Linked DNA regions of Rhodopseudomonas boonkerdii. The main gene of each other region encodes a partner of the protein of the gene in region 2 in a complex. Links are inferred from orthologs where the notes say so. Each region holds a gene or a part of one and is shown on either strand. Other genes may lie near its edges.

Region 1 (3,110 bases), 2.9 Mb from region 2 along the record:
TGCCGCTGCGCGAGCGCATCGGCGTCTATGACAAGGCCGGCTTCCCGAACTATCCGGCGCCGGATGCCGAAGGCTATCCGGAACGCGTGGATGTGAGCCGGCGACTGGCGATCATGTCAGCAAGCCTGCCCGATCATTATGAAACGCTGCGGCCAAAGCTGGATGGCCCATTCGAGCCGACGCAGAAGAGCGAGGCGCCGAATACCTTCACGGCGAATGAGAAGTACAAGAATGCGCCGGGTGCGATGCTGCGTCTCGGCAATCTGCCGGCGATGATGAATGCCAGCGTGCATTCCGGCGAGGACGTGATTCTGACCGCGACGGGCCCCGGCAGCGATCGCGTGAAGGGCCAGATGGACAATACGGAAGTGTTTCGCGTGATGGTGGACGCGCTGGGATTGGGAAGCGTGAAGTAGCGCGATTCTCCCTCCCCCAAGCGTGGCGTAGCCACGCGCAGCGGGGAGGGAGACCATCGGCTTCGCGAACTACATTCATCAAACAAAAAGGGCGGCCTCTCGGCCGCCCTTTTCTCATCTCGCTCTGACGAGCTTACTCAGCAGCCGGAGCAGCTTCGCCTTCGGCCTTCTGCTTGGCTTCGAGGTCTTCGCCGGTCTCCTGGTCGACGACCTTCATCGACAGACGCGTCTTGCCGCGATCGTCGAAGCCGAGCAGCTTGACCTTGACCTTATCGCCTTCCTTGACGACATCGCCGGTCTTCTGCACGCGGCCGGCGGCGAGCTGGCTGATGTGAACCAGACCGTCCTTGGCGCCGAAGAAGTTCACGAATGCACCGAACTCCATCACCTTGACGACGGTGCCTTCATAGATCTGGCCGACTTCCGGATCGGAAGCGATCGACTTGATCCACTTGATCGCCGCCTTCATGGCTTCGCCGTCCGACGATGCCACCTTCACGGTGCCGTCATCTTCAATGTTGACCTTGGCACCAGTCTTTTCGACGATCTCACGGATCACCTTGCCACCGGTGCCGATCACTTCACGGATCTTGTCGGTGGCGATCTTGAAGGTTTCGATGCGCGGGGCGTATTCGCCGAGTTCGGCGCGGGCATTGGTGAGCGCCTTCGCCATTTCGCCGAGGATGTGGATACGACCATCCTTCGCCTGTGCGAGGGCGACCTTCATGATCTCCTCGGTGATCCCCGCAATCTTGATGTCCATCTGCAGCGAAGTGATGCCCGCTTCGGTGCCGGCCACCTTGAAGTCCATGTCGCCGAGGTGATCTTCGTCACCCAGGATGTCCGACAGGACCGCGTAGCGCGAACCTTCCAGGATCAGGCCCATGGCGATACCCGCCGTCGGGCGCTTCAAGGGCACGCCGGCATCCATCAGCGCCAGCGAAGCGCCGCAGACCGAGGCCATCGAGGACGAACCATTCGACTCGGTGATCTCCGACACCACGCGGATGGTGTAGGGGAATTCGTGATGACCCGGCAGCACCGGATGGATCGCGCGCCAGGCGAGTTTGCCGTGGCCGATTTCGCGGCGCTTGGTGCCGCCGAGGCGGCCGGTCTCACCGACCGAATAGGGAGGGAAGTTGTAGTGCAGCAGGAACGTCTCTTTGTACGTTCCCGACAGCGAGTCGATATACTGTTCGTCTTCGCCGGTGCCGAGCGTGGTGACGACCATCGCCTGGGTTTCACCGCGGGTGAACAGCGCCGAACCATGCGCACGCGGCAGCACGCCGACTTCGGCGAGAATGCTGCGGACGGTCTTGGAATCGCGGCCGTCGATGCGCTTGCCGGTATCGAGGATGTTCCAGCGCACGATCTTGGATTCGAGTTCCTTGAACACGCCGGCGACGCGCAGCTTGTCGTAAGCGGGCTCCTTCCCTTCCGGGAAGTAGTGTGCCATCACCTTTTCCTTCACGGCGCCGACCGCAGCGTAACGGTCCTGCTTCACCGGGATGGCATAAGCCTTGCGCAGCTCCTGCTCGACGAGACCGAGCATTTCCTTTTCGAGCGCGCTGTCATCGACGACGGCGACTTCGCGCGGCTCCTTGGCGGCTTTTTCGGCGAGCTCGATGATCGCCTTGATCACCGGCTGGAAGTGGCGGTGACCGAACATCACGGCGCCGAGCATGATTTCTTCCGAAAGCTCCTTGGCTTCCGATTCCACCATCAACACGGCATCGGCGGTGCCGGCGACGACCAGCTCAAGCTGGGTGTCGGCCATCTCGTCGAGGGTCGGATTGAGGATGTATTCGTCGTTCTGGAAGGCGACGCGGGCGGCGCCGATCGGGCCTTTGAACGGAGCGCCCGACAGGGTCAAGGCAGCGGAAGCAGCGACCATCGACAACACGTCGGGATCGTTCTCCATGTCGTGCGAGAGCACGGTGACGATCACCTGGGTCTCGTTGCGCCAGCCTTCGGCGAACAACGGGCGGATCGGGCGGTCGATCAGGCGGGAAACCAGCGTTTCCTTCTCGGTCGGACGGCCTTCGCGCTTGAAGTAACCGCCGGGAATGCGACCGGCTGCGTAGGCCTTCTCCTGATAGTCGACAGTGAGCGGCAGGAAGTCGACGCCATCGCGCGGCGCCTTCGCGGCCACGACGGTGGCGAGCACGACGGTCTCGCCATAGGTGGCCATGACCGCGCCATCAGCCTGGCGGGCGATCTTGCCGGTTTCCAGCTTGAGCGGACGGCCGCCCCAATCGATCTCGACGGAATGAGGATTAAACATCTTGGATATCTTTCATGGGTTCACGGAAGGCGCGGCGCCGAAAAAACAAAGGCCAGACATCCGGAAGGATTGCGCAAGACGGCAAGAAGCTGCTCGCGCAACCGCGAAGTCAGCGTCCGGCGATCCTGCCAAACCTTCTGGAGTTCTGGCCTCTGGAATTCGAATGACGTCCATCCTTCCGATGGTCGCAGGCGAAGCTTCTGGCTTCGCACCGCGCGACGGGCTCCTTGCCCGTCATCGCCCAGCCGCCGGATTGCCGCTGGACGCTATCGTGCGGGCCACTGTGGCCTGCACTACGTGATGGCATGGTTTGGTTATGTGAAACCGTCCATGCGAAAACGCGCGCAGAAGCTGCGCGCGTCGGTTCGCTTAGCGGCGAATACCGTGCTTTTCGAGCAGGGCCTTGTAGC
Region 2 (3,679 bases):
GCGCCGGGCGCGGTTTTTGGGAGAGACGGTCCTGGCCCGAGCGGTGTCCGGTCCCTGGCTTTCTCGCTGACGGGACGGCTTCAGACACGACATGATCGAAAACTCCGGCCCTTATCGGCCGAGTTGGCGACAGCCGGCGCGCGCACTCGCGTGGCGCCGGACGTCAGCGCAGGCGGTGCCTTTGCCGCCCAAAAGTTTAGACGGGCCGACGCTTGATGCGCCAGACTGTGATGCCGACCGAGACCCGCCTGGGGACGCCGATGCGAAGCTTCCGCTTCGTGCGGTTTTCTACGCGGCTCTCGCATCCGGCAACCTTACAGTTGTCACGGCGCGACGGTGAGCGCTTCGGCCTTCCCCTCACCCCAGAATCAGGTGGACCCTCGCGTCACCCGGCCGCGCCAGACGCGCTTGCCGCCACGCGGGCATTCCGCCGCCATGAGTCCTTCCATGCCAAACAAAATGTTGATCGATGCGACGCATCCCGAGGAGACCCGGGTCGTCGTGGTTCGCGGCAATCGCGTCGAGGAATTTGATTTCGAGACAGCGCAGCGCAAGCAGCTCCGCGGAAACATCTATCTCGCCAAGGTCACACGCGTTGAGCCATCGCTGCAGGCCGCCTTCATCGAGTATGGCGGCAACCGCCATGGCTTCCTCGCCTTCAGCGAAATCCATCCGGATTACTATCAAATTCCGACGGCCGACCGTCAGGCGCTGATCGAGGCCGACGAGGCCGCACATCGCGAAGCCGAGGAAGAGAGCGAGCGCCGCTCCAGCCGTCGCCGCTCGCGCCACCGCAACTCGCGACGCCGCGACCGGGGCGAACGCGTGCGCAGCGGTGTCGTCGAAGGCGCCGTCATCGATGCGTCGCAGGCCGAACAGCCGCACGAGGAGTTCCTGGGCTTCGTACCGGCACGCTTTGATGCGCCCGACCACATTGTCGCGTCCGAACGGGTCGTCGTCGCCGAAACGCATAACGAACAGCCCGCCGCTCCCACCGAAGTCGCTCCCACCGAAACGGCGGCCGCCGAGATCAGTGAGCCCGTCGCTGTCGCGGCGCAGGACGAATCGGCTGAGCAGGCCGCGATCGCGGCGAACGACGAACACCCAGCCGAGATCAACGCAGACGAAGCCGCGGCCCACGACGTGAACGCCGAGGGTGTCCACGCGGCCGAAGGCGACGATGCCGAGGACGATGAGGACGAAGACGAGGACGACGAAGAAGAAGCCGAAGAGGATCAGGTCGAGTCCGTCGGCGGCGACGACGTGTTGGAGGAAGTACCGGAGCGCGCCTTCCGTCCACGCCGCCAGTACAAGATCCAGGAAGTCATCAAGCGCCGCCAGGTGATGCTGGTGCAGGTGGTCAAGGAAGAGCGCGGCAACAAGGGCGCGGCTCTCACCACCTATCTGTCGCTCGCCGGCCGCTATGCCGTGTTGATGCCGAACACCGCGCGCGGCGGCGGCATCTCGCGAAAAATCACCTCGGCGCAGGATCGTTCGCGCCTGAAGGAAGTCGTCTCCGATCTCGACGTGCCGGAGGGCATGGGCATCATCCTGCGCACCGCAGGTGCGTCCCGCTCCAAGCCGGAGATCAAGCGCGACTTCGAATATCTGATCCGGATGTGGGAAACCGTCCGCGACATGACGCTGAAGTCGCAGGCCCCGACCCTCGTCTACGAGGAAGGTTCGCTGATCAAGCGCTCGCTGCGCGATCTCTACAACAAGGAGATCGACGAGATTCAGGTTGCCGGTGAAGCCGGCTATCACGAAGCGCGCGACTTCATGCACATGCTGATGCCGAGCAACACGCGCGCCGTGAAGCTGTATCGCGACGGCCAGCCGCTGTTCTCGCGCATGGGCGTCGAAAGCCAGCTCGACGCTATGTTCACGCCGACCGTGCAGCTTAAGTCCGGTGGCTATATCGTCATCAACCAGACCGAAGCCCTCGTCTCCATCGACGTGAACTCGGGTCGTTCGACCCGCGAGCATCACATCGAAGACACCGCGCTGAAGACCAATCTCGAAGCAGCCGAGGAAGTCGCGCGTCAGCTCCGCCTGCGCGACCTCGCCGGCCTGATCGTGATCGACTTCATCGACATGGACGAGAAGCGCAACAACCGCGCGGTCGAGCGCAAGCTCAGCGACTGCCTGCGGCAGGATCGCGCCCGTATCCAGGTGGGCCGCATCTCGCATTTCGGCCTGCTGGAGATGTCGCGTCAGCGCATCCGCGCCAGCGTGCTCGAAAGCTCCACCGAGATCTGCGCGCATTGCGGCGGCACCGGTCATGTCCGCTCGGTCTCGTCGGTCGCGCTGCAGCTTCTGCGTGGCGTCGAAGAGGTCCTCATGAAGGGCGCGACGCATAATCTCGTCGTCCGCACCCGCAGCGATGTCGCCCTCTATGTGCTGAACCACAAGCGTGGCCACCTGCGCGATCTCGAAGAGAGCTTCCAGGTCACGATCGCGATCCTTGCCGATGCGAATGTCACCGGCCAGCAGTCCTATGTGATCGACCGCGGAGAACAGGTCCACACGCTCGAAGCGGCCAAGGCCCTGCTCGCGGCACAGCTCGCCAATCTGCCGCCGGCGCCCGAGGAAGAGCCCTACGACGACGAAGAATTGTTCGAGACGGAAGCCGAAATCGAAACCGAAGAGACCGAAGGTCTCAATGACGAGGACGGTACGTCCGAAGCCTCTGCCGACAGCGAAGGCGGCGATCGCAAGCGCCGCCGTCGTCGTCGCCGTCGCGGCCGTTCGGGCGAGACCCGCGAAGCGAGCGATATTCAGGTCAGCGATACCCATGTCATGACGGACGGGGCCATCGAAGCCGTTGGTGAACCCGCCGGCGACGAAGCCGAAGCCGAAGACGACGAGGCCGACGATCAACCGCGCGAGGCGCGCGACGATCAATCTGCGGATGGAGAGCGCCGTCCGCGCCGCCGCGGCCGTCGTGGTGGTCGCCGCCGGCGTGGTGAGCGCCATGAAGGCAACGAGGAAGGTCTCGCTGGCTCGATCGCCGACGAACTCGCGGGTCCCTCGGAGTCCGAAGCAAGCGTCGCCGTCGCCGATCTCGAAGGCGGCCATAACGGTCACGGCGACCAGCCGAGCGTCGAAGCTCAGCCGGTCCAGGCGCCGACGCGCGACCATGACTCGGTCCCGGTGTTCGCGCCCGCCGAGCCTGCTCCGGCCACGCCGGTTGCCGCTGCTTCCGAGCCTGCCACACCTGCGCAGGAAGACGAGAAGCCGGCCCGCCGCCGGTCCACGGTACGTGAGAAGGTGAGCTTCGCGACCTCCACTCCGGTCCCTGCCGAACCGGAAGCATCAGCGCCCGTCACTGTTGTCGAAGAGCCAGCTGCGGTCACGCCGTCAGCTCCGGTGCCGGGCACCGAGGCCCCGCGCAAGGCCGGTTGGTGGTCACGTGCTTTTGGTGGCGGGAATAGCTGAGCGCTAACGCTGCGTGACGATCAGGCAAAGCCCTGATCGGCGTTCTTAGCCACGCCAATCGACTATCGGAAAACAAAAAGCCGCCCGGCAAAACCGGGCGGCTTTCGAATTGCGGGTCGGGTGTGCGCTCAGCCCGTCGTGATCGCCGTTTCGACATCGGACGGATCGATGTCCTGGTTCAGCCGGGCGTGCATCGTCTCCTTGTCGAGCTCGCCTTCCCACCACGACACGAACACGGCTG
Region 3 (2,955 bases), 500 kb from region 2 along the record:
CAATGACGTCGTTCTCTATCGCCGTCCATGCGGCATTGGTCAGCGCGAGTTCGTTCGCTCGCACGACAAAATACTTCTCGCAGCAGAGTACATCCTCGCCGTCTGTTCAACCGTGTTGCTATCCCCGCCCGCGATACGGCGCGACGCCTTGCTCGGGCACCCAGACGCCCTTCGGCAGTCGTCCGGTCTGCCAGAATACATCGATGGGGATGCCGCCGCGCGGATACCAGTAGCCGCCAATGCGCAGCCATTTCGGTTTGATGGTCTCGGCGATGCGCTTGCCGATGGCCACGGTGCAGTCCTCATGGAAGGCGCCATGGTTGCGGAACGAGGCGAGATAGAGCTTGAGCGCTTTCGACTCCACCAGCCAGCCGCCGGGCACGTAGTCAATCATCAGATGTGCGAAATCCGGCTGGCCGGTGATCGGGCACAGCGAGGTGAATTCCGGCGCAGTGAAGCGCACGGTGTAATCGGTGCCCTTTTGCGGATTGGGCACCCTGTCGAGCTGGGCGGCTTCGGGTGAAGCGGGCCATTCCACGGCGCGGCCGAGCTGCAGCTCGGGGGCGGCCTTGGGTGATTTGCGAGGATTTTTTGACATTTAGGTCTCCGTTGCCGCGGTTCTTAGCCAATCCGCCGGCTGCCGTCATCCCAAGCGGGGTTTTCCCGCCCGGCACCATGGGCTAGAAGCACGGCCAACCACCCATCCCCAGCACCAAGAGGGCACCCATGACCGCCATCGTCGACATCATCGGCCGCGAAATTCTCGACAGCCGCGGCAATCCTACGGTCGAGGTCGACGTGGTGCTGGAAGACGGCTCCATGGGTCGCGCCGCGGTTCCGTCGGGGGCATCCACCGGCGCCCACGAGGCCGTTGAGCTCCGCGACGGCGACAAGAGCCGTTATCTCGGCAAGGGCGTGCAGAAGGCTATCGACGCCATCAACGGCGAGATTTTCGATGCCATCGGCGGCATGGATGTGGAGAACCAGGTTCAGCTCGACGAAACGATGGTCGCCCTCGACGGCACACCGAACAAGTCGCGCCTCGGTGCCAATGCCATTCTCGGCGTTTCGCTGGCCGCCGCCAAGGCTGCGGCGGAGTCGCTCGACATGCCTCTGTATCGCTATGTCGGCGGCACCTCGGCGCGCACGCTGCCGGTGCCGATGATGAACATTGTCAATGGCGGCGCCCATGCCGACAACCCCATCGACTTCCAGGAATTCATGATCATGCCGGTGGGGGCCGCGACCTTCGCGGAGGGCCTGCGCTGTGGCGCCGAGATTTTCCACACGCTCAAGGGCGAGCTGAAGAAGGCCGGCCACAATACGAATGTGGGTGATGAGGGCGGTTTCGCACCGAATATCGCCTCGGCCGAAGCTGCGCTGGACTTCGTGATGAGCGCCATCTCCAAGGCCGGCTATAAGCCCGGCGACGACGTCATGCTCGCGCTCGACTGCGCCTCGACGGAGTTCTTCAAGGACGGCAAGTATGTCTATGAAGGCGAAGGCAAGACCCGCAGCATCTCCGAACAGGCGAAGTATCTCGCGCAGCTGGTTGCCAACTATCCGATCGTCTCGATCGAGGACGGCATGTCGGAAGACGACATGGACGGCTGGAAGGAAGTCACCGACCTGATCGGCAAGAAGTGCCAGCTGGTCGGCGACGATCTGTTCGTCACCAACGTCAAGCGCCTCGAGGAAGGCATCAAGGCCGGCCGCGCCAATTCGATCCTGGTCAAGGTCAACCAGATCGGCTCGCTCACCGAGACGCTGAGCGCGGTCGAGATGGCATTCAAGGCCGGCTACACCGCCGTCATGTCGCATCGTTCGGGCGAGACCGAGGATGCGACCATCGCTGACCTCGCGGTGGCGACCAATTGCGGGCAGATCAAGACCGGTTCGCTGGCCCGCGCGGATCGTACCGCCAAATACAATCAGCTGCTGCGCATCGAGCAGCAGCTCGGCTCGCAGGCCATCTATGCCGGCCGCAAGGCTCTCAAGGCGCTCGCGTAAGCTGCGGCCTATCGCGGTTACGATCGCCGCCGCTCGCGGGAACGCGGGCGGCGATTTTCGTTTCGCAGAAGCATTCGATCAATGCAAAACGGCCGAGGCATGGGCCTCGGCCGTTTTTATCCGAGGGAGCAATCCTCTTACTGCGGCGCAGCCGAGACCTGGGCGGGTTTCGGTGCGGCTGGCTTGCGGCGGGCGCCGCCACCGGTGACTGCCAGCACACGGGCGATGGCCTGGCGCTGCAGCGTATCGTCCTTGTCGATGGCGAAATGGTTGGTTGTGCTGCTCTCGTTCACATTGGCGAGCTTGCCCTTGAAGCGCGGGTCGGCGGACACGGCGCGGCCCCAGCCGGCGGGTACGTAATAGTTCACGATCTGCTTCACATTGTTCGGAACCGCATCGGGTGCGACCGGATCGAAATTCACGATCAGCGCCACCGGGATATTGTATTGTGCCAGCTTGCGGGCGACCGAGATGGTGGCGTCGGCGCCGGCCGAGTGGCCCATCAGAATGATCGGTTCGCGATTGCCGGCCTGGTAGCGGGCGATCATGTCGTTCGCTTCGCTGCTCCACAGCGTGTGATTGCTGACCGATGTGGCGACGCCGACGGCCTGCAGTTTATAGGCGATCTGATCCATTCCCAGGGAGAACACGTTCATCAGGCCGCGATACAGATAGACGTGGCCGGGACGGCGAGGCGCGGCCTCGGCGCTGCTGGAACCCGCCAGCGTGACCACAAGGAGGGACGACAGAATCAGCAGAATGGCCGCCGGAGACATCCGTGAAAGGCCCCGAGACGGCCGTTGCGAGCCCTGAAGAACGATCGACATCTTGCTTTCTTTCCAAGGAGAAACTCGTGACATGTTCAGACATAAGCCTGTGGCGTCAATCGCACTCCTGCATCGATTCCCGGAATTGTGATAGGCGCTGTTGCGAAACCGGCTCCGT

What was found.
Region 1: the proteins of E0H22_RS15260 (region 2) and pnp are in contact, whole or in part, in a cryo-EM structure (PDB 9QH0), measured with the Escherichia coli proteins. The link is inferred for Rhodopseudomonas boonkerdii from one-to-one orthologs.
Region 3: the proteins of E0H22_RS15260 (region 2) and eno are in contact, whole or in part, in a solved structure (PDB 2FYM), measured with the Escherichia coli proteins. The link is inferred for Rhodopseudomonas boonkerdii from one-to-one orthologs.

The regions. Positions count from the first base shown.
Region 1 is NZ_CP036537.1:433,706-436,815, reverse strand. The notes cover bases 126-3,083. They hold pnp (polyribonucleotide nucleotidyltransferase), read right to left. Parts: upstream 2,701-3,083; coding sequence 550-2,700; downstream 126-549. Other genes in these bases: rpsO (30S ribosomal protein S15), read right to left, coding at 3,070-3,083; E0H22_RS02025 (alkaline phosphatase), read left to right, coding at 126-416. In the rest of the region: more of E0H22_RS02025, read left to right, coding at 1-125; more of rpsO, read right to left, coding at 3,084-3,110. UniProt on the Escherichia coli protein: Involved in mRNA degradation. Catalyzes the phosphorolysis of single-stranded polyribonucleotides processively in the 3'- to 5'-direction. Also involved, along with RNase II, in tRNA processing.
Region 2 is NZ_CP036537.1:3,345,370-3,349,048, forward strand. The notes cover bases 112-3,638. They hold E0H22_RS15260 (Rne/Rng family ribonuclease), read left to right. Parts: upstream 112-447; coding sequence 448-3,438; downstream 3,439-3,638. Other genes in these bases: E0H22_RS15265 (dicarboxylate/amino acid:cation symporter), read right to left, coding at 3,567-3,638. Outside these bases: more of E0H22_RS15265, read right to left, coding at 3,639-3,679. UniProt on the Escherichia coli protein: Endoribonuclease that plays a central role in RNA processing and decay. Required for the maturation of 5S and 16S rRNAs and the majority of tRNAs. Also involved in the degradation of most mRNAs.
Region 3 is NZ_CP036537.1:2,841,803-2,844,757, forward strand. Bases 66-2,868 are described here. They hold eno (phosphopyruvate hydratase), read left to right. Parts: upstream 66-726; coding sequence 727-2,010; downstream 2,011-2,868. Other genes in these bases: queF (preQ(1) synthase), read right to left, coding at 119-598; E0H22_RS13200 (hypothetical protein), read right to left, coding at 2,148-2,837. Outside these bases: E0H22_RS13185 (NUDIX hydrolase), read right to left, coding at 1-64. UniProt on the Escherichia coli protein: Catalyzes the reversible conversion of 2-phosphoglycerate (2-PG) into phosphoenolpyruvate (PEP). It is essential for the degradation of carbohydrates via glycolysis.